One region of the Vibrio celticus genome, then DNA from elsewhere that is predicted to be linked to it. Evidence: predicted binding sites of a transcription regulator. Region 1 holds the regulator's gene; each other region holds the start of a gene.
What was found. Region 1 encodes CRP, which controls carbon source genes, mostly activating them, when cyclic AMP is high. Its sites were predicted from a motif close to TGTGANNNNNNTCACA; they were not measured.

Region 1 (8,082 bases):
GCGGGTCTCGCAACCAGTTTCGATACGCTTCGGCGTGTTGGTAACGCGTCATATCGGTGACATTTCGGGCCCAGTGTAAAACCAAAGGGGATATCCAGTTCATTTGACACAAAGAAGCGGTGAGCTCAAACGGTTGCAAGATCTCTTGTAATGGATATTTATTATAGCCTGCGGCACCAAACGCCTCTTCTTTACCACCGGTAGTAATCACACTGCGCCAGTGTTTGCCTTTAAGCGCACTTTGCTCACCAAACGCAAAACCCTTGCCTAACACGCGATCAAACCACTCTTTTAACAGTGAAGGGCAGGAATACATAAACAGAGGATGTTGAAACACGATCACATCGTATTGAAGGAGCAATTCATGCTCATAAGGCACATCGATAAAGAAGTCTGGGTAGATGGCGTAGAGATCATGAACTTTGACATGACCGAGCGACTCTACCTTCTTAACCATCATCTGGTTAGCAATAGAGGTTTGCGGCTCTGGGTGCGCGTAGATGATCAACACCTTTGGCACGACTTTGTCTGTCGAGGGAGTATTACTCATTCCTTTGAAACATTCCTTTGAGGGCTAAACGGTGGCAAGGCCACAAGAATTTAAGCAAAAGTTATTAATATGTTATTGGCATCATAACGCAAATTGCATTGTGATCGACTTTTATCTGGTTTCAGCCTACTATGCAGGCGTCTGTTCACCTCTAATTTCTATGCTATTTCAATTATGATTACTTTCTCTGATATTCAATTGCTACGCGGCGGTAAGCCACTCCTCGACCAAGCATCTGCGACTTTTCACCCTGGCGACAAGATCGGTTTGGTTGGTAAAAACGGCTGTGGTAAATCTACGCTGTTCGCCTTAATTAAGGACGAACTGTCTATTGATGCGGGCTCATTCAGTAAACCAGCCCATTGGGAAATGGCTTGGGTTGCTCAAGAAACACCTGCATTAGAAAGAACAGCAATTGAATACGTGATTGATGGCGACCGTGAATACCGTGGCCTTGAAGATCAACTAGAGAAAGCTGAACAAGCCGACAACGGCACATTGGTAGCAGAGATCCACGGCAAGATTGAAACCATTGGTGGTTACAGCATCAAGGCACGTGCTGCCGAGTTACTGGACGGCCTAGGCTTTAGCCAAGAACAAATGACATGGAACCTGACTCAGTTCTCGGGTGGTTGGCGTATGCGTTTAAACCTAGCGCAAGCCCTACTGTGTCGCAGTGACCTACTGCTACTCGATGAACCTACCAACCACTTGGATCTAGACGCAGTAATGTGGCTAGAACGTTGGTTACAAAGCTACCCTGGCACACTAGTGCTTATCTCGCACGATAGAGACTTCTTAGACCCTATCGTCAACCGCATCGTGCACGTTGAAAACCAGCAGCTCAATGAGTACACGGGTAACTATTCATCGTTCGAAACCCAACGAGCGCAAAAACTGATTCTGCAACAAGCGATGTACCAAAAGCAGCAGAAACAGATGTCTCACATGCAAAGCTACATTGACCGTTTCCGTTACAAAGCATCAAAGGCTCGCCAAGCGCAAAGCCGTATTAAAGCGTTGGAGAAAATGGAACAAGTGCTGCCTGCTCAGTTTGATAACCCATTCAGCTTTGAGTTTAGAGAACCAGACGCACTACCAAACCCAATCATGATGATGGACGAGGTCTCTGCCGGTTACGATGACAATCTGATTCTAGAGAAGATTCGCTTGAACCTAGTGCCGGGCAGCCGTATTGGTCTACTTGGTCGAAATGGTGCTGGTAAATCAACACTGATTAAACTGCTTTCTGGCGAACTGAAACAGCAAGGTGGTGAGCTGAGCTATTCGCAAGGCGTTAAGATTGGTTACTTTGCACAGCACCAATTAGAGACGCTGCACCCTGAAGAAACACCGCTGCAACACATGATGCAGATTGCCCCTAAGCACACCGAGCAACAACTGCGTGATTACCTAGGTAGCTTCGGTTTCCAAGGTGAAAAAGCGCTCGATAAAGTGGCACCCTTCTCTGGTGGTGAAAAAGCGCGTTTAGTATTAGCGCTACTGGTATGGCAAAAACCAAACCTGTTGCTACTCGATGAACCAACCAACCACTTGGATCTCGACATGCGTCAAGCGCTGACTTTTGCCCTGCAGACGTTTGAAGGTGCAATGGTTATCGTATCGCACGACCGTTACCTACTGCGTGCGACTACCGATGATTTATACCTTGTACACGACCGCCAAGTAGCACCGTTTGATGGTGACTTAAGCGATTACTACAAGTGGCTAACCGAACAACAGAAAGTTGAGCGCAAAGAAGCACAAGCATTGGCACCAGCCAAAGACGGCGCCAACAGTGCAGCAGCGAAAAAAGAGCAGAAACGAAAAGAAGCCGAGTTCCGTAAACTGACGGCACCACTTCGTAAAAAGCTCACTCAATTTGAAAAGCAGATGGATACATTAACGCAGGCTCTTGAAGAAGCTGAGCAAGAATTATCCGACACATCACTGTATGAAGCTGAAAATAAGGCTAAACTGAATAAAGTACTCGCTCTCCAAGCGAGCAGTAAGTCACAGCTAGAAGAAGTTGAAATGGATTGGATGTCCACTCAAGAAGATCTTGAGCAGATGGAACAGAATATGGATAGCTTATGAGCCCAGAGCACGCCCCAATATCACTAACACTGGAACGACTATGGCAATTTAGCCTTCAGTATTACAGTGTGCGCGGTGTAAAGGATGCGTGCCTAGCTTTGCAAAACCAGTTCCACGGCAACGTCAATCTACTGCTGCTTCTCAAATGGCTTGATGAGCAGCAATTGTCTTTCGCTGAAGAAGAGTGGCACAAGGTTCAACAGTGCTTGAGCCGCTCTGAAACCTTGCTTCATAGTTATCGAGAGCTACGTAAACATCTCAAAGCACACATTGTCGACTCGCTATACCGTGAAGCCTTGCAGTTTGAGTTACAGCTTGAAAAGCAACAACAGTCCGATCTGGTCGACTGTATTAACTCCCTACAACTGTACGCTAATCAGCAATCACCGCTCGCTTTTCAGTACTGTCGTTTATTAGGGGCAGAAAACCTCTACGACGCTTTTTCTGAACCAGCACCACAGCCCTAGCTCGTTCTCTTTCCATTTTATTCCATCAAGACCCAAGCTTAACCTTGATATTATTCAAGCAGTTAACCATGGCCTGTTTTTGTATCTCATATAAGTGAAAGCCTTGCGCTTATACCGAGAATCAACCAAGCTCAAATAAAAACGTGGGCGTTTCGTTACAAGCTCAACACGTTATCAAAACCCGTAAAAGAAGCATGGATCGTTTTTATGACAATATTTACCGCAGCCGCTGGTCTCTCTAATCCGCACTTACAAACCTTAGTGCCACGGTTTATTCGAAAGCAGGCGCTGTTTCATCCTCACTGGCAAACCTTAGAAACACCCGATGGTGACTTTCTTGATCTTGCTTGGAGCGAATCACCAGACGGTGACACCTCAAATAAGAATGATCGCAGTAGCAAGCCGATATTCGTTCTATTCCACGGTTTAGAAGGTAGCTTTGAGAGCCCTTATGCCAATGGATTAATGAATGCGTTTGCTAAAGATGGTTGGTTGTCCGTGATGATGCACTTCAGAGGCTGCAGTGGAAAACCCAATCGCCTGGCTCGCGCTTACCATTCAGGTGAAGTCGAAGATGCGCGCTTTTTTCTAAGACACTTGCACGCCCAGTTTCCGAATAACCCTAAGGTTGCGGTTGGCATATCTTTAGGTGGAAACATGCTGGCGAACTATTTGGCTGAGTACGCAGACGACCCATTACTGTCGGCGGCGACAATCGTATCTGCTCCTTTTGACTTAGCGTGTTGCTCTAGTCGCATTGAGCGTGGTTTCTCCAAACTCTATAAGAAGTACCTGCTCAACTCTCTAAAATCGAATGCGCTAAAAAAGGTTAACCTGCTACAGGAAAAACTTGGCATCACCGCTGAAGCCATCAAGAACATCACCAAACTGTATGAGTTTGATGAGCGAATCACTGCGCCTCTGCACGGCTTCAAAAATGCCCAAGATTATTATGCGCAATGTTCTGCACTGCCTAAGCTCAATAAGATCAAACTGCCGACTCAGATCATTCATGCCAAAGACGACCCTTTCATGACCGATGATGTGATCCCAAAATTCGTTCTGCCCGATAACATCGATTATCGACTGTTTCAAAAAGGCGGCCATGTTGGGTTTATTACTGGTAGCACACTCAAACCAAGGTTTTGGTTAGAAGAAGCCTTGCCTGCCTACTATGAAAGTATCCAAGATTCGGCATAATGACCGAGCCTTAGTAAATAGAAGCAAAACATTACTAAGCACACGTATTTCTACATCAATAAACATATCTATGAACATAAAAGAGAGAAGTATTTATGATCATCCCATGGCAAGACATTGCGCCAGAGACACTGGAAAACCTCATCAAAGAGTTCGTGCTGCGTGAAGGCACAGACTACGGCGACGTAGAGGTTTCACTGCAAAACAAGATTGACCAAGTGAAACATCAATTAGCTTCAGGAGAAGTCAGCATCGTGTTTTCTGAGCTCCATGAAACCGTTGATATTCAAGTCACAAAACGCTTCTAAGCTGCGCTCATAAAGGAGCCGTGTTATAGTGGTAAACGATTGCTAACAAGTAAGTTACTCAAAAGACAAGGGTTGTCATGTCCGCTAAACATCCAATTATTGCGGTGACGGGTTCATCTGGAGCCGGCACCACCACCACCTCAGAAGCCTTCCGTAAAATGTTCAATATGATGGACGTGAAGGCAGCTTGGGTTGAAGGGGATAGTTTCCATCGCTTCACTCGCCCAGAGATGGATGTCGAGATCCGTAAAGCGCGCGAGCAAGGTAAGCACATCAGCTACTTTGGTCCACAAGCCAACGACTTTGGTGCGCTAGAAGAGTTCTTCCGTAAATACGGTAACGAAGGTACAGGTAAAGTACGAAGCTACCTGCACACCTTCGATGAAGCCGTGCCTTACAATCAAATGCCGGGCACCTTTACGCCATGGCAGGAGATCCCTGAAAATTCCGATGTGATGTTTTACGAAGGCCTGCACGGTGGTGTGGTTGATGGCGACATTAACGTTTCTCAACACGTCGATTTGCTGATCGGCATGGTACCTATCGTAAACCTAGAGTGGATTCAAAAATTCGTTCGTGACACCCGCGATCGTGGCCATTCACGCGAAGCCGTAATGGACTCCATTGTTCGTTCGATGGATGATTACCTTAACTACATTACCCCACAATTTTCGCGAACTCACATCAACTTTCAGCGTGTTCCAACCGTAGATACATCGAACCCACTCAACGCCAAAGGGATTCCAAGTTTAGACGAAAGCTTCGTAGTTATACGTTTGCGTGGCATCAAAAACGTCGATTTCCCCTACCTTCTGGCTATGATTGATGGCTCGTTTATGTCTCGTCATAACACGCTAGTGGTGCCAGGCGGCAAGATGAGTTTTGCTATGGAGCTCATTGTGAGGCCAATCCTGCAACAACTCATCGAAACCGGAAAAATAGGTTAACAAAACGACATTCTGGTTGATTACTTTTCATACCGTGATCATGTGCACAATTTTGCGTAAAAAATCGTAGCTTGGTCACGATTAAAATCAAGAAATAGTACCTGAAAAAGGATACTATTCTTAAACGAAACACAAGATAGCTTGCAGCACTCAACGAGTGCTCTTATCCTACAAGTCAATCCAGGCTTAGCTAAAATACGGAAAGCGGCAAGCATACCCTGCAGAGGAAGTGAGATATTATGGTTCTAGGTAAACCTCAAACCGATCCAACATTAGAGTGGTTCCTTTCACACTGTCATATTCATAAGTACCCTTCAAAAAGTACTTTGATTCATGCTGGTGAAAAGGCAGAAACCTTGTACTACATCGTTAAAGGTTCTGTGGCAGTTCTTATCAAAGACGAAGAAGGTAAGGAAATGATTCTTTCTTACCTAAACCAAGGCGACTTCATCGGTGAGCTTGGCTTGTTCGAAGAAGACCAAGAGCGTACAGCTTGGGTTCGTGCTAAATCTCCTTGTGAAGTAGCTGAGATTTCTTTCAAGAAATTCCGTCAACTTATCCAAGTGAACCCAGATATCCTAATGCGCCTTTCAGCGCAAATGGCAAACCGTCTACAAGTAACTAGCCAAAAGGTTGGTGACTTAGCGTTCCTTGACGTAACAGGTCGTATCGCTCAAACGCTACTAAACCTAGCGAAACAGCCAGATGCAATGACTCACCCTGATGGCATGCAAATCAAGATCACTCGTCAAGAGATTGGCCAGATCGTTGGTTGTTCTCGTGAGACAGTTGGTCGTATCTTGAAGATGCTAGAAGAGCAGAACCTAATTTCTGCACACGGTAAAACTATCGTGGTATACGGCACTCGTTAATCTCGATTAACTGAGCCAAAAATTTGAAAGCCACCAAATGCGAGTTTGGTGGCTTTTTTGTTTTCTTAAGATCTATAGAGCAGATACGTGATGCGAATAGAACACCTACAGCTTCCAAGCACAAACTGTCTCGAAGCGAAGCGTACTCGAATCTCTAGGACAAAATCCGTGCTCGTATCTTTCTTTAACCGTTGGTGCTCTCAAAGATTTTGTCAGCTGATGCTGCAACAAAACCGGTGTAAAGCTCACCGTTGGCCATCGCATAACGCTTAGCGAACTCATAGAAGCCCCCAGGAATCATCTCATTGCCTTCAACAAATGAAACTGGGACTTTGTCTGCCATTGTTGATGATTGCTCTAATAAGACCTCTGGAGAGCCTTTAACCTGACCGCCAGATGCATTGATCGTGAAGCCCGACTCGCTCAAGTAGTCATTCACCGCCTGTACTTCATCGAAGTTATTTAGCTGATTCACACTCACCGTAAAGTGGTTTGCACCGTATCCATGAGCTGCTAGCCAAGACGCGTATTCACTCTCTTTTGCAAGCACTTGGAAATCAGCGAAGCTCAAACCCCATAGACGACCGCCAAACAAGAACTCATGACCTTGAAGTTTGGTTGCGTCGACTTGCTCAACCAACTTCGCAACGATCTGTTGCAAGTCACTTGAACACTCTTCTACCTTCAATTCACTAATGAACACTTTTGGCTGCTTCGGGTCTGGGTGCTCGTAGTGTTTAGCCACTAGCTTCTTGCTCTCAAACAGGTAGTCGCCACACGCCTTGTAACCCAGTTCCAGGAAAGGCTTAGCTAGTGTTTCAATACCGAGAGGGGCAACATTAAAAGTACGCAGTGCAATATGGTCGTTGATCAGCGCTTCATCTTCTTTCAGCAAGTGATGCACTTTCTCAGCCGATGGACACAGCCTGTGAATGTAATCGTCCCATAGTGATTTAAAGAGTAGATCGGGCGTCATGGTGACTCCTTGTCAGAGGTTCTAGCAAGCTAGTAATTTGGATTAGAGAGGGAGAAGCTGAGACACAGAGTCAGCAGCCATCAGCCTGTGACATACTTGTTCTATTATTATCTACCGCCCAATCTAGGTGTCGGACGTGGTGGAAAAGGGAAGTGATAACACCACCTCCCTCTTTCAAGCTTAACGCATGAGCCTAAGACTCATTAGCCTAAATTAAAGCTCAATACCTGGGCTAAACGTTGCTGGAAGTTGAGTTTCACCGCCTTCCATTGAAGCCATAGGATAAGCACAGTAGTCCGCCGCATAGTAAGCACTTGGGCGTAGGTTGCCTGAAGCACCCGGACCACCAAATGGTGCATCACCACTTGCGCCTGTTAGCTGACGGTTACGGTTAACAATACCCGCACGGATATGGTCAACGAAGTATTCCCATTCAGAATCATCTGTTGATACTAAGCCAGCAGATAAACCAAAACGAGTGTCGTTAGCTAGCTCAACCGCTTGCTCTAGTGACTGGTAACGAACAACTTGTAGCAATGGACCGAAGTACTCTTCATCCGGCAGTTCAGCAATGTTGGTTGCATCGATAATACCCGGAGAAACAAACGCCGCTTGACCCGCTTTTGCTTCTACTAGGCTGACACCGCCTAACGATTGTAGATTCG
Region 2 (8,082 bases), 1.1 Mb from region 1:
TGGCTTGCTTCAGCCTTGGCTAAGGCGTTAAACAGGAAGTGATAGCTGCGTGCAAAGAGCTGATTGAGTGTTTCCGTCAGCGCCTTTTTCTGTTCAATATTGAACTCTACTGGCTTACTTAAACGGTTTAACGTGTCTGCCAGTACAACCTCGTAGTTCCAGTAACGCTGTAAGTAGACACGCTGTCCATCAAACATCAGCGGCTTAACACAGTCATTGGTTGCTCCAACTAAATTGGACGATTGAAGTACCGCCAACCAATCAATACCTAACAGCTTTTGATTCAATTGCAGCGCCGTTTCACCATACAACCCAAGTAACTGGGCTAGATCTGCCGTTTGTGCAGGGCCTATCGTATGCTGCTGTATAAGCTGAGAACAAATGTGCCCTTTGCCTAATTCATGGCTCACTACCCCAGCGAGAAAACCGATTTCTTGAGAGTAACTCGTGGCTTGCTGAGCAATAAAACGGGCAAACTGATAATCCAACTGACGAATCGAACCCTTATCTGCAAGAAACTTGAGTACATCCATAAGTTGCTCAGGAATAAGTGAAACTGGCTTCGTTGTGTTCGCTGTTTCTATGCTGGTATTAGTGGTCGTTGTTGTCATTATAAAAGCCCCATCTGACCAGTTTCATCGTCATTCAATTGTGCTGAACGTCTGTCTATCACTTTACCGTCAATCAATTGATCCATTTCATCAAGTAACGCCAGTGTTGGTTTCGCCGAGAAAATACCTTGCTGAGATTGGCCGTCTATTCCTCGTAAGAACAAGTAGTACACGCCGCCAAAATGTTGTTCGTAGCTGTAATTGGCAACGCGGCTGCGTAAGAAACGGTGCAACGCCAATGCATAAATTTGATATTGCAAATCATAGCGATGGTCGGCCATCGCCGATTTCAATGCCTCGCCATGGTAGACAGCAACATCATCTCCTAAGTGATTCGATTTCCAGTCGAGTACATAGTATTTACCTTGGTGCTCAAACACCAAATCGATGAAGCCTTTCAACATACCTTGCACGGTTTGAAAACCTAGGTCGCCCGCTTTGGCTGACAATGGATCATGATATTGAATGGTTTGATTCAACTCTGATGAGGCCAATACTTCAATTGGCAGTAAGAACTCCATCTCAACTAAGCGTTGTGTTGAGTCTTTCTCGCTTAGTTTTAAGTTCTTGCCGTCTAATGCGGTGTTCAGCACTGTATCGACCAGTTGCTGAAGCACAGGTAGCCACTCTAATTCATATTGCTCTGATTCTAATAAGTGAGTGATTACTTGCGTGTTATGTTCACTGGTTGCTGGCTCGGTAAATTCAACCTCCTCAAACAAGGTGTGCAAGAAAGTACCCGGACGAGCACCACGAGGGAACGTAAATATAGAGCGTTCAGGCTCAATCAACTCAGACTCATCCTGCTCATCAGCCGAATCAATATCAAAGCCAGACACCTCAATGGTCGCGTCATGACTCGCACCGTGACTGCCTTGCTTTACAAGCCCCGAGTAACTGGTGATACGCCAAGCCCTGTCGATTGAAGCCTTGAGCTCGTTCGCATGTAAGTCTTCGCTCACTTGCTCGGTTTGTACAAACACTTGCTCGTGAGCGGTTGGAGTTTCGGCTAGCAGCACACTGGAGTTCTTGTCCTCAATGGCTGCAAGAGCCTGATGCAATTCGGCAATACCTTGCTCTTGACCGTTTTGAACCAAATAGCCCATCGCACTCAAATGCACGCCGGTCGGCTCTTTGGTTGAACGCCCTTTACGCAGTGGCGCCATACCAATGAAACAGCCATAAACCGCACGAGTCAACGCTACATAAATCAAACGTAAATCTTCCGCCAGTCGCTCTTTGTCGGCTTGCGCTAAAGCACTATCACTACCTGTAATATCCAGTACTGTGGTATCTGAATCATGATCGTAGAATTTGCCTTCGCTCGCTTCTCGGTAACTCGCGACAAATGGGAGGAATACTAAGTCATATTCCAAACCTTTCGATTTGTGAATAGTAACGATTTGAACCAAGTTTCTCTCTGACTCAAGACGCTGAATGTCATCCTCACTGCCGCCTAAACCATTTTGAGCATCGGAAATCGCTTCTGCTAACCAACGCAACAAACCATAATCACTATCGAGCTCTTGTCTTGCTTGTTGCAGCAATTCGCCAATGTGCATTAAATCGGTAAGTGAGCGCTCACCATTTTCTTCTTCCAGTAAACGTTCCGCGAGATGTCGCTTGCTGATGACGCTACGAAGCATTGGTAGCACGCCACGCTGCAGCCACAACTTACGATATTCTCGAAATTCGTTAACCACGTTTTCCCACACCACTTCATCGTTATTAAGCTCATCCAATGAAGCCGCATCTAGAGCAAATAACTCGAAGGCTAGACTCGCGCGCAATGCACGGTCATTTTCAGGTGTCAGCACCGCTTGCAGCAAGCGTTGAATATCTTGCGCAACCAAGCTGGTGAATACACTGTCTCGGTTAGACAAATACACACTTGCAATGCCTTGCTCAGACAGCGCGTTCTTGATCAGACGACCTTCACTGCCGGTTCGAACCAAGACAGCAATATCACCCGCATTCACGGCATGCTGTTTTTTGCCGTTATCAAAATAGGCTTGCTGGTTTTGAGAAGCGGTCAGAATGGTTTGAATTTGACTCGCCGTCGCCTCAGCCATTGCCTTGTGATATTCGCCCTTTGGTAACGGCTTGCCCTCAGCCTCTTGTAGCCAAAAGGTGAGTGCATGCTGAGTTTCACCATTCATTACCCATTGGCGCTTATCAGCCGATGGACTGGCAGCAACGGGTAAGAATGGAATGTCTTGGTCGTAGATAAACGGACTGTCCGAATTCATAAACACTTGGTTTACCGCGCTGACCATATCAGCACTCGAACGCCAGTTAGTCCCTAACGTATAGTGAGCACTAACTTGGTTTCTTGCCTTGATGTAAGTAAAGATATCCGCGCCACGGAAACCGTAGATAGCCTGTTTCGGGTCACCGATCATAAACAGACCACACTGCGGGTTATCGAGGTAGATTCGGCTAAAAATACTGTATTGCAGCGGATCGGTATCTTGGAATTCATCGATCATCGCCACCGGGTATAAGGTGCGAATTCTTTCCACCAGCAAGGATTGCTCATCGACATCAATCGATGCAGATAACTGAGTCAGCAAATCATCAAATGATAACCACTGCTTCTGCTGTTTAGCCTTGGCTAGAATAGTTCGACAGTGAGTAATCGCATGCGCCAATAACGGGGCTTTCAGGTTTGCAGGAGAATTTAAGAAGTCCTCAATCGCTTCGAAAACTGCGTGCTGAGGTACAGTGCCTTTCGGTGTTTTTTCAATTAGAGTAGCTTGAGAGAACTTCTCTAGTTTATCTGGGAACTGGTAATCATGGGTGTCGCTCTGCGCCCATGCTGTGACCGCTTCTAACCATGTTGGCAGAGACTTCTTGGTGTAACTGCGCTTGTTCACATCTGAACTTGAGATCAAAGCCAAAAAGTCCGCAGCAGACTCACACCACAGCGCTTTGAGTTGCTTCACTTTGTCTAGGTTCTGCTTGTGCAGAGTTTGTAAGTCACCCGACATCGCTTCTACGGTTAGCTTCAATGGAGAACCCGTCAGATAACGATTTACGTCAGCTAATAACGCAGCCGGTGAGCCCCAAATATTACGAACCTCACCTGCCAGTTGAATCGGCAGCGGGTAAAACTGCTTACGCCAGTAGTCAGCAACCACTTGCGCTTTCAAATGACTTTCATCGGTCACAAATTCATTATCAAAACGGCTTCCAGACTCGAAGGCATTTTGAGTCAACATTCTCTGACAGAAGCCGTGAATGGTGTATACCGCGGCTTCGTCCATTTGCCTTTCGGCATTAAGCAATGTTATGGCTGCGGATGCTCTCTTGGCATCATCGTATTCTTCAAGTAAGTCTTTGATAAATTGATCTTTAGAGTCAACGCAAACGCCTCTACGAAATGATATATATGCAGCGCGTATTTTTTTCCTTATGCGGTCTTTGAGCTCTGCAGTTGCCGCTTCGGTAAAGGTCACCACCAGAATTTGGTCTACGGTTAACGGCTCGTGGTGTCGGGTAGCTTCTGTAAGCTCACCTTGTGGTGCAGCCGTGCCGTGCCCAAGCAGTAGGCGTAAGTACAAGCCAGCAATGGTAAATGTTTTACCTGTACCCGCCGATGCTTCAATTAAACGCGCGCCATGAAGTGGAAACGTCATGGTATTGAGTGTCTGTGGAGCAATTACCTGAACACTGCTTGTGGTCGTCATGCCTTACTGCCTTCTGATAGATATGTTGTTACAAATGTGACCTAGCGTGGAAAACGTCATTCAATTTACGTCCTACGCTAATTTGTTAATAGTTTGTGCGATCTCTCTCACGGATCAATTCAGATCGCCTCGCTACTATGCGCCCACGAGTTCAGGAGCGCGTACGAGTTTTGTACTTTATGGCGTTACTTTGAACCACAGAATAATGGTCCCTCTGACCTGTGGCCGTACAGCGAACGCCCTACACTAATAATGATTTACTGGCGGCCACTTTATTTCCTGTACCTTGCTTCTCTTCACTTTGATTCCCTTCACCAGGAAAGTAAGCATCCCAAATGCTTACCAGCGACTCTCTTTCGTTTTTCATTAATTCAGCGCACACGCTACTGATCTTGTCGATCACAGCCACTTACTCCTGATCTTCCAGATCGGCAGCCGCCAACCTAGCCGCCTGTAACACAAGCGTTGAATACATACGCGACTCAGCCGCCAGCTCCTCGTCCCACTTAGGCCAAATACGCGAGATGTAGGTATCTCGACCCTCGCCCGTGAAAGCGAAGCTATCATTAAAAGTATCGGCCATTTTCTTGAGCGACTTCTCTTCATCATCGACCCATTTACCACGGCTAAAGCCCGCTTCAACGCCGGCTAAGGCGGTTTTCGGGAAATACGGCAGTGGTGCAGTCATACCTTGATAGAACAGTCGCACTAACTCAGCTAATAAACTCTTCGCCTGCTGCGCATCGCCGATAGGTTGTAGCGTTTGGTGAACCACGCCTTCTTTTCTGTCATAGCCAATAATATGAGTCGTTTTGCCGTGCCCCATCACCGCACAACACAAGTGATCGACCCACGCAGCCAAGTAATCTTGCGAGCGAATTTTGCCACTACGGAAACGCACTAAACCCGATTGATAGTTTTGAGTCAGCCAACCCATCAAACGAACCGGTTTGCCCTCACCTAGTACGTCAAATTCAATATTTACCTCGAGATCTTGTTGTGGCTGCCCACTTACAAATCGAATCTCTTTGGCTAAGTCTTCTGCTTGAACGCGGTTGGTTTCAAATTCGATATCACCAAAAGCGCCAACCGGTAATCGACCTTGAGCTTTTTGCTCAGAGACAAACAAGCGAACCGCTTCATCCGCCCCTTCAGGATGATCGAGTAATACTTGAAGCAAAGCGTCTTTTAGTTGGAAACTTTCTAAACCATTAAGCACGAACGGTTCATCGTCTTCCATTACCGGAAGCGGGGGCTCAAACACCACTTTTAGGCGGCGATTAAAGAAGTATTGCACTGGCAAGCGCCAGAAACGCTGCAGCTCAACCAAATCCAATTCCAATGGATAGGTCGCACCAAGCAAATAGTCATCCAAGGCACGATTGAATTCACCACTGCGTTCACCGGAACGGTTAGCCGCAGGAAGCCATTCTTTGGCGTAACTCAGCACATGGCTTGAATCACCTTGAGTAAAGGCAGCCGGGCTAAATGGCGTCATGGTGTGTTCAAAACTGATCGCTTGAGTCAGCTTGATACCAGAATCATCACTTGGTAGCGCTTGATCTGCACTTAGGCAATAGTTCTGCTGGCAGTACTCAATCAACTCTGAAACCAATACCGACGGCACTCGCTCAGTATTATCTTGAATCGAACGGCCGACATAGCTTATGTACAAACATTCTTGCGCTGACAACATCGCCTCTAAGAATAGGTAGCGGTCATCATCACGACGAGAACGGTCTCCGGGACGAGTGCGCCCGTTCATCAAATCAAACCCTTCTGGTGGCATTGAGCGCGGGTAAACACCATCATTCATGCCTAATAGACAAACGGTTTTGAACGGAATAGAACGCATCGGCATCAGGGTACAGAAGTTAACTTGTCCCGCTAAGAAACGCTGACTAATACGCGCGCCCGACAGTTTATTATTCAAGTACTGATAGATAATGCTTGGCGATAGCTCTTGTTCGTACAAGGCATCATCAAGCTGTTCATTCAGTTGAGAAAGTGCATCGCGAATCGACTTAAGCACCACCTCACCTTCTAACTCAACCGCAAAGAAATCATCAATCATTTGCAGCAAGGTTTCACGCCACATGTCGATAGATTGGGTCTCAGTAAGGCGTTGACGGTAATGAGCGATACGATCGATAAAGTGCGCTAACTTACCTGCAAGTTCGGCGTTAATGCCCTGAACTTCGTTATAAGCAGCAATTGGAGAGTGTTCAGTTTCAAACAAACCTGCAGAATCCGACATCGCGTAGCCCAATAGCATGCGCTGGATACCAAACAGCCAAGTATTTTGCTCCGTGGCAGGCAAATCAAACTCGGTTGCCGTAGAAGAATCGACGCCCCAACGGATACCCGCTTCTTCAACCCACTGCTTGGCTTGCTCAAATTGAAATTCATCAATACCAAAGCGTGCCATCATTGCAGGGATTTCTAACAACTCTAGCAACTCAGACGCTAAACAACGCGTATTCGGCAGTGCGACCAACTGCATGAAGGCGGTCAGGATTGGGCTTTCTTGGTCGGCGGTTCTATCTGAGATCGAGTAAGGGATATAACGCTCACCCGGGGCATTACCAAATACTGCCTGAATCGCTGGGCTATAGGCATTGATGTCAGACACCATCACGATGATATCGCGTGGTTTCAGGGTCGGGTTGGCATCAAACATCGCCAACAGCTGATCATGAAGGACTTCAACCTCACGCATTGGGCTGTGACACGCATGTACGGTCAGAGAGCGATCGCCAAGTTCAACAACCTGTTTATGGTTACTGGAATCTAATATGTGGTCGTCTTGATGTTCTTCTAACTGGAGAATATCGGCTTGCAGTTGATGCAATAGGTTATCTCTCTCAACATCAATAAAGAACTCATGCTCTTCGCAGTCTGATTGAGATAGTAAAAACAGGTTATCTCTGCCCAGTTTCCCCATAGACGCAAGTAAACTATTACCCACGGCTTGGCTGGTATGCAGTTCGTCTTCAATATTAGCTTCAATGCCATCTTTCAATGGTGAAGCTTCACCCTCCAATTTAGGTAAACCATCAACCAACGCAAACTGCTTACGACGCTGGGCTTCAACTCTTGCCAAATATTTACGGTCGCGAATATCGCCCCAGTAATGTTGGCAAGGGTTGGTAAACATCAAGTGCACATCAATCTGCTCACCGAGTGCTTTCAACGCATCCATGTAACGAGGAGGCAACGAAGAGATACCAAACACAAATAAGCGTTTAGGCAGATGTTGCAATTTACCTTGTTGATTAGCTAGCGCTTCAATGAAGTCGTGGTACAAATTGCCACGGTGGTATTTTGATTGGCCTTGAGACAGGGTTTGCTCATAGAGTGCTTGCCACAAAATCGGTTGCCAAGGGTGCTCTTGTTGTCCCTCATCATCGATAAGTTCTGCAACGGGCTCTCCCGCTTCCCACATCGCCATCCATTCAGGTCGATACACCAAGTAACCATCGAAGATATCGGCAATTTTTTCTGCCAATTGGTACAACTTCGAATCATCTTCGTCGTTTTCAAGGTAGCGTTGTAGAGGTAAAAAATCAGGGTGGTCAAGCTTAGCGGGTAACAAACTCATCAGCTTCCACGTCATCGCTTCTTTGTTAAAAGCACTGCGTTTAGGCACATCAGGAAGCACTTGGGTAAACATATCCCAAATGAAGGTTGCTGGAAGAGGAAAGTCTATATTTGCTGCTACACCAAACTCTTTGGCGAGTTCCATCTTAAGCCATTGAGACATACCTGGGCTCTGAACCAAG
Region 3 (8,082 bases), 900 kb from region 1:
AAGGAAAGGTACCGATAAAGACCCACCGCCAATGCCCGCTAAGCTTGATACCAAACCAATACCGCCACCACACAACACGGTTTTAGCTGAACCTGGCATCGACTTTTGGCTCTTAGAGCGAATCGACAACAGCATTTGCAACGCCAACACCAAGACAATCACACCAAAGACTTTTGGTAGGTATTGAGCTGGAATCACATCGGCCACAAAAGAACCGAGGAAGCCACCTATCACCACACCTGGCATCAACCATTTAACGACAAACATCTCTACGTTACCCAACTTTAAATGGTTAATCGCAGACGATCCTGACGTAACTATGATGGTTGATAGCGAAGTAGCCAATGCCATTTGCATCGCAAACTCTTGAGGAATACCCGCTTTAGGAAGCAAAAACAGTAAGGCAGGAACCACCAGCAAACCACCACCAATGCCTAGCAAGCCAGCTAAAACACCAACAATAGCACCAAGGCCTGCTAACAAGCCTATCAGTTCATATGACACGTTAAATCCTATTTTTTACCTGCTCGAATGAAGCCTGTAAATTCACGCTCTTCGAAATAGTTCAGCATCATACTATAGATGTCACTACCATACGGTTTTGAAAGTGCCTTATTTGCCAAATCCTGTAATTCAGCCAAGTTCGATTGACGAATCAAATATTTGGTTCTTGCGACATTCGAGGTATTCATACTTAGCGTCTCATACCCCAATCCAATCAATAGCAGCGCGCCCATCGGGTCACCGGCTAACTCGCCACAAATACACACAGGTAATTGATATTGCTTACAAGTATCATGAATTTGTTTTAATGCCATGATCACCGCAGGGTGCATGGATTCGTAGACATCGGATACTCGTGAATTGTTCCGATCAACCGCTAATAAATATTGGGTTAAGTCGTTGGTACCGACTGAAACGAAATCGACCTTATCCGCAATCAACGGCAGTATGTAAAGCATCGATGGCACTTCAATCATGATACCAACGCGAGGCATACGCACTCGGCTATCAAGCTCATGCACTTCATCATACGCTTGTTCAATCAGCTGTAGCGCGTCATCCAATTCCTGAGCACCTGAGATCATCGGCAGCAAAATACTCAAGTTATGGCTTTCACAACTCGCACGTAGCATGGCACGTAACTGAATAATAAAGATGTCTGGATGATCGAGCGTAAAACGAATACCACGCCAACCAAGGAATGGATTGTCCTCTTCGATAGGAAAATAAGGTAAGGCCTTATCACCACCGATATCGAGTGTACGCATCACCACTTGTTTCTCTGGGTAGCTTGCCAGCACAGAACGATACTGCTTGAATTGTTCGTCCTCTGACGGGAACCTTTGCTGCAACAAGAAAGAGATTTCAGTTCGATACAGCCCTACTCCATCAACACCTTGGTTGATAGCGATGTTAGTGTCTGCACTCAAACCCGCATTAAGCAGAATTTCGACTTGCTTGTCGTCTTGGGTTTTTGCCGGAAGATACAGTTCTCGGTTGACCATAGAAGAGAGCTCACTCTCTTCCAGAATCAGCCCTTGATACTCTTTGAGTAGGTTCTTCGTCGGCTCAATAAAGATCTCACCGCTGTACCCATCTACAATCGCTTGCTTGCCATTAGCTTGAGCTAGATTGAGATTTACCCCCATGACTGAAGGTATGCCAAGCGCTCGAGACAAAATCGCTGCATGCGAGTTCGCCGCCCCTTCCAAGGAAATAACAGCTAATAGCTTTTCTTTTGGAATAGACGCTAATACCGAAGCGGTTAACTCACGAACCACTAGAATAATCGGCTTATCTAATGTGCGGAGTTCATGTTCAGAGTTATGGAGGAAATAGAGCAACCTTTGTCCGAGCTCTCGGATGTCTTGTGCTCTCTCACGAAGGTACACATCAGACATACGAGCAAAGCGGTTCGAATAGCTCTCAACCACTTGTCTTAATGCCCAATCGGCTTTATCGCCTTTCTGAATTTGACTCTTTAGATCCTTACGCAACATAGGATCGTTGAGTAAGTGAGTAAACAGGTCAAAGATCGCTAATGCGTCTTTATTGATTTCGCTATCTAAGCGCTTTCGCATGCGCTTAAAGTCATTGAGGGCATTTTCAACCGCTACCGCCAACAACTCATGCTCTCTCTCTACATTGAGCGTCGAAGCAGGATAAACATCGGTAAGTTCAGGCTGGGTGTTGTCCCACCATAAATCACCAATCGCCACGCCCGATGAAGCTGCAATACCTTTAGTCGCAGGTAGCTTCTGTTGCTCTAACAGCCAATGACCTTGAGTTTGGGCGTGCGCCACAATAACGGCAAGTTGTGCTGAGAGCGTGACAAGGAAAGATTCTTCCATCTCACTGAATAAACGCGGAGTCTTCTGTTGAATGACCAATACACCGAGTACTTGCTTGCGGTGGATAATCGGAGTACCGAGAAAAGAGTGATAGACGTTTTCTCCAAGCTCTGGAAAAAACTTATAAGCAGGGTGAGCAGATGCTTGTGCAAGGTTGATAGGTTCAGCACTTCTTTTAACAAGGCCAACCAGACCTTCGTCAAAACCAATGTGAATGCTATTGCCTTTGAAGATCAGGCCTTGAGTTGCCATCAACTCAAGGCGCTGCATATCATTATTTGCCAAATACACGGTGCAACATTCCGTCTGCATCGCACTGCATGTCTCTTTCACCAAAACATCAAGAGCCGTCGACACATCTTCAACTCTTGATACGTGTTCAACTATTTCCCTTAGTTGACTGAGCATGCTTAACCTCTACGCAATTTGCGCTTTCCTTTTATTTTTCGCTCTTTAAACGGCATTGCTAAAGATGCGAACTCTTTCATCGCTCGACGGTAAACATCTCGCTTGAAAGAAACAACTTGTCGAACTGGGTACCAGTAACTCACCCAACGCCAACCATCAAACTCAGGTGTACTTCCACGCTGCATATTGATATGCGATTCATCGCAATCTAAGCGCAAAAGAAACCACTTCTGTTTTTGTCCAATACAGACAGGTTTAGAATCCCACCGAACCAGTCGTTTGGGTAGCTTATAGCGTAACCAATGACGACTTGTCGCGACGATCTTTACATCCTTTTTAGTAAGGCCAACCTCTTCATACAACTCGCGGTACATTGCCTGTTCCGGAGTCTCACCTTCATCTATTCCCCCTTGAGGAAATTGCCATGAATGTTGCCCGTATCGTTTAGCCCAGAAGACCTGACCATGGTTGTTACAGATTACAATACCAACATTTAATCGGTAACCATCGCCATCTATCACTGGCCAACCTCTATCTAAATTTTTAATTACTCTGATTTTTCCACATATCCCCAATCGGAGCAAACTTAGTGACGTGATAAGCGCTATATTTATGAATAATAACTAAAGATATGGATAAGTTTTGCTCAAATTCTAGTTACCCACACAATAGTGAGACATAGACCACATTTATTCACCTTTTCTGTGAATAACTATGTGAAGAATTACCCGCAATCGTTTTTTTTAATCCATAGATTCATCAACACAAAAAACGACAAATCAATAAAACTTAATTTATCTTCATATAAATCAATCAATTAAAATAATATCTTAGTTTTAAAAAACATTGGAAATGTAAAAGATCTTTCAGAAATTCGACATGGTTAAAGATCAACCACTCCGATGTTTATCCACACTACCAAGTGAAAGATTCATTTTGAACCCCATTTGGCAAGCATTTTATCCACCATAAACCCCTGTTTATTTATCCACTAAATTAATATTTCAATTAATTACCTTTATGTCCTGTGGATAACCCTGAGTTTGATCCCTTTTCTCGCAAGGAGATCATTTCTTAACCAGTCGTCATTTGGTGATAACTTCTGATAAAATCGTTTTTTTGATCATACCTTTTATTATGAAACCAGAACCACAAACACAACAAGAGCTGTTAGAGCGCGCGTATGCCATCGCCGGAATGACCTTTAAAGAACTCGCCGACGAAGCCGAGATGGTGATGCCAAACGACCTTAAGCGTGATAAAGGCTGGGTTGGGCAGCTATTGGAATGGCACTTGGGTGCACCTGCAGGCAGTAAACCAGAGCAAGATTTTGCCAAGCTCGGGATCGAGCTAAAAAGCATTCCGATTGGCTACTCTGGCAAGCCACTCGAAACCACCTTTGTGTGTGTTGCGCCTTTGATGGGTGTGCAAGGCATAACTTGGGAAACCAGTCACGTTCGAAACAAGCTGTCCAAGGTACTGTGGATCCCTGTCGAGGGAGAAAGAGAGATCCCGCTAGCGGAGAGGCATGTAGGATTCCCATTATTATGGACACCTAGCCAAGCGGAAGATGAACTCTTGAAACGAGATTGGGAAGAACTGATGGAGTTGATCGTGTTAGGCAATGTTGAACAGATAACAGCAAGACACGGTGAAGCACTGCATTTACGTCCGAAGGCTGCTAACAGTCGTGTGTTAACGGAAGCTTACGGTGCAAGTGGAAAACCTATCAAAACCAAACCACGCGGTTTCTATCTACGAACTCAATTCACCCACAAATTGCTGACAACACATTACGCATAGATCGTTAAATCTAGCCTCGATAGCCAAAACTATCAGTGCGTTACAAAACAGTCTGTAATTAGAATTAATCTCGCGCTACAAACGCCTCTTAATGAGGTTTGAGCGCCAGTTCAATATCGCAGTAGCTTTGGCTTGGCTCATTACCAAACTCATCATAGGCGTTGTGTAAGCGAAGATACGCCTTTTCAAAGCCGAGTCGGAGTAACTCCTCTTTCACTTGATCCAAGGATCCAAAGTGAAGCGGCTCGCCGTCTTGCTTTACCGGTTCTAGCTTGTGTTTGTACTCCACCGCCAATAGATATTCTGAAATATCAGAACAGCCAATAACGTACACTTTCGGTGTTTGATAAGAGTCTTTGTGCTCTCCATGTAACCACATGTCTAATTGATGCTTTTGCATAGCCGGCCTCCCTTGCTCTATAAAGCTTAGTAGAACTCTTTTCCTTTACTAGATAACGACTTAAAAAAGCACAAATCTCGGCTTAAAAAAGCAAAAAAGAGAAGCAAGCGCTTCTCTTTTTTGGCCAGTTCTAGTTCAAAAGTTTGCACTTTCGACGCCATAACTATCACTGTTAATTATCTTAGGGGTCGAAAGGTGCTATCAACCCCGCAGATTACGTCGGTATTCGCGCACTTAAGACACGACGAAGGTGACGTACTCGACGTTCAATCGTGACGACTTCTGGTTCAGAAAAACCAATCGGTCGACCGTCAGCTTCAAGACCAATATCTCTTAATAAGTGAGTATTGTTCCATGGCAGCTCATATGAACTACGACGAACTTTTCGTTGCCATTCACGCTCTTCACGACGAACATCGGCACGGATAAGGACTGTTGCTAATTTTAAATATACTGAGTGACGCATAATAACTCTCCAGTTGTTGAATCAACTGAGGAAAAATAGCGTGTTAGATAGTATGAGGGCTTCTCACTTAGCTGCTATTTTTCCGCAGCCAAATAAGGGTACGGATCTATTAGTTAGGTTTATCTTGGGTGTTTCGATCGGCCATGGCTGATGTGAGTGACATATCAGTCACCATGTCAGTACACGGATCAAACGACGCGCAAATATGCTGTATAAAATCGAAATGTTTCATTTGCGCCTCCAAACTAACTAAAAAATCCAAAAAGAAATGGGGAAGTAAAGCAGACAAGTCTTTGTTAAATATCTGCTTTCACACGGGTAAAGTCTAACCAAGTGAGTATATTATTCAACCGATAATTGGTTAACATTTTCAAAACAATGCATTTACCTAAAATATCAGTTGCATATTCATTTAAATATAACATATTCACTATGATTATATAAAATCACAGCATATCTATCTTCGGGCTGAGCTAGAAAAGAACTGACTATCCTTCAGAAACAAAAAAGCCACGTAGATACGTGGCCTTTCGTTTACAGTGACTGAATAAAGTCATGTAGAAAAGAGTCTAAACAACCCCCTCAGAGATTAGGCTGTGTTTATTGAGCAATCGGTACATAGTTGCTCGTGATACGCCAAGTTCTTTAGCTGCCAACGAAACCTGACCGCCGTAAGACTCCAATACAATCAGCAGTGCATCGCGCTCTGAACGCTCACGAATACTCTTCAAACTTCGGCGTTCATCATTCTGTTTTGGTAAATCGAGTTGGTGATCCTCAATGATCACCGCATCAGACATTAACACAACACGCTTAATCTGGTTCATCAGCTCACGCACATTTCCAGGCCAATGGTAGCGATTCATCGAACGGATAGCATCGTCTGAAAAGCTCTTCGCTTGAGCATTAAACTCTTTCGAGTACTCACGCAGAAAGTGATTAGCCAGTACTGAAATATCACTCACACGTTCTTTTAAGCTCGGAACATGAATACGCAGAACATTGATGTAGTGATAGAGCTCTTCATTAAAATCGCCCTCGATCAACGCCTTCTCGATATCAGAGGAGTTCGCGGCCAAAATACGCACATCAACGGATTTAGGTCCATTCGCGGTTTCAATCTTACCCTCTTGTAAAAAGCGCAACAGATTCAGTTGTTGATTGCGTGGCATCGCTAAAACATCATTAAGTAAGATGGTTCCGCCATCGGCTTCTTCCAACATACAAGGCGCTGTCGCTGGCTGTGCTGAAATACCAAAGACCTCGGCCTCTATTCTCATTTCAGACAAGGCACGGCAGTTAACCGTTAAAAATGGTTTCTGTGCTCGCGACGAATTTTGATGAATCGAGCGTGCAATCGTCTCTTTACCAGCCCCACTCTCGCCATAAATCAAGATACTGACATCCGTCGGCCCAATACGCTTCACTTGGTCTCTCAAGCGCTTCACGGCCACAGAATCGCCTAGAAGACCCATGTTGTTATTGATGCCGTAGTTTGGCCATACCTTCTGCTCAAGCTTAAGCATACCCAATTGGTGACCAATGGTACTCAGTAACTGAGCGTCTGGGATTGGCGCCGTGAAAAAGTCGATACAGAAGTTAACGATAAACTGGCAGATCGTATCAGAGCTTAATTGAGATTCACGGATAAAGGCGAGCCATCTCACCTGCTTGTTATTGCTCACAAGGTTAGCAATACCGTTGAGGCTGAACTCATCATGACTAAGATCGACAATACCAATACATGGGCCAATATCAGCAATCAAGGCATCGGCTTTTCGTAAATCTGCACACTGGGTACACTGCCAACCCACTTGTTCTAACACTGATAACCAGGGTTCGTACGCACCACCAACGACGATAAGAGAACCTGGTAAGGAATCCATCTTAAATTGAGTTCCCATCCTTCTTCCTTATTCTATTTTTATTTAAATCAGGCTAATACGAGTCACTGCTTCATCGTTCGACAAAATGCCGCGAGATCGTATTCAGCGCAGAGGCGTATAGTAGTGAGACTATCTTAGATTTTATGTCTCAATAGTAAGACTATGTCAGAAATAACGATTTTTCGAATCAAGAGTGCGGTACAGACTAGGTTTTGAAGCCCAAAAACAGAAAAAGCCACCCGAAGGTGGCTTTTTAATTACATAGGCTGTTACGCCCTATAAGCGAGAATTACGCTTGTGGACGCATTGCCGGGAACAAGATCACGTCACGGATTGTGTGCGTGTTTGTAAATAGCATTGCTAGACGGTCGATACCGATACCTTGACCTGCTGTTGGCGGTAGGCCGTGCTCTAGTGCAGTAATGTAGTCTGCATCGTAGTACATCGCTTCGTCGTCACCCGCGTCTTTCGCGTTAACTTGCGCTTTGAAACGCTCGTCTTGGTCTTGTGCATCGTTAAGCTCAGAGAAACCATTCGCAACTTCACGGCCACCGATGAAGAACTCAAAACGGTCTGTGAAGAATGGGTTGTCATCGCTACGACGTGCTAGAGGAGAGATGTCCGCTGGGTAGCCAGTGATGAACGTTGGTTGAATTAGCTGAGGCTCAGCCGTTTCACCAAAGATCTCTTCTAGAAGCTGACCACATGTCCAGAACGTTTCTACGTCTACGTGTACAGATTTTGCGATAGCAACCATCTTCTCAC

Region 2: a site for CRP is predicted at 4,395-4,410, ahead of recB (exodeoxyribonuclease V subunit beta). Genes of this name have one in related genera too.
Region 3: a site for CRP is predicted at 3,435-3,450, ahead of rppH (RNA pyrophosphohydrolase). Genes of this name have one in related genera too.

What each region holds. Positions count from the first base shown of each region.
Region 1 is NZ_AP025463.1:299,071-307,152, reverse strand. Features, by position in the region: gene kefG (glutathione-regulated potassium-efflux system ancillary protein KefG) at 1-550, opposite strand, end outside; gene OCV19_RS01370 (ABC transporter ATP-binding protein) at 725-2,647, shown strand; gene OCV19_RS01365 (TIGR02444 family protein) at 2,644-3,114, shown strand; gene OCV19_RS01360 (hydrolase) at 3,322-4,314, shown strand; gene OCV19_RS01355 (YheU family protein) at 4,410-4,622, shown strand; gene OCV19_RS01350 (phosphoribulokinase) at 4,700-5,569, shown strand; gene crp (cAMP-activated global transcriptional regulator CRP) at 5,809-6,441, shown strand; gene OCV19_RS01340 (DUF1338 domain-containing protein) at 6,626-7,417, opposite strand; gene astD (succinylglutamate-semialdehyde dehydrogenase) at 7,631-8,082, opposite strand, start outside.
Region 2 is NZ_AP025463.1:2,818,717-2,826,798, forward strand. Features, by position in the region: gene recD (exodeoxyribonuclease V subunit alpha) at 1-611, opposite strand, end outside; gene recB (exodeoxyribonuclease V subunit beta) at 611-4,300, opposite strand; gene OCV19_RS12715 (hypothetical protein) at 4,542-4,703, opposite strand; gene recC (exodeoxyribonuclease V subunit gamma) at 4,710-8,082, opposite strand, start outside.
Region 3 is NZ_AP025463.1:3,015,227-3,023,308, forward strand. Features, by position in the region: gene OCV19_RS13555 (sulfite exporter TauE/SafE family protein) at 1-504, opposite strand, end outside; gene ptsP (phosphoenolpyruvate--protein phosphotransferase) at 513-2,762, opposite strand; gene rppH (RNA pyrophosphohydrolase) at 2,765-3,283, opposite strand; gene mutH (DNA mismatch repair endonuclease MutH) at 3,900-4,565, shown strand; gene OCV19_RS13575 (DUF6482 family protein) at 4,654-4,965, opposite strand; gene OCV19_RS13580 (DUF1127 domain-containing protein) at 5,180-5,431, opposite strand; gene vpsR (cyclic-di-GMP-binding transcriptional regulator VpsR) at 6,001-7,335, opposite strand; gene lysS (lysine--tRNA ligase) at 7,607-8,082, opposite strand, start outside.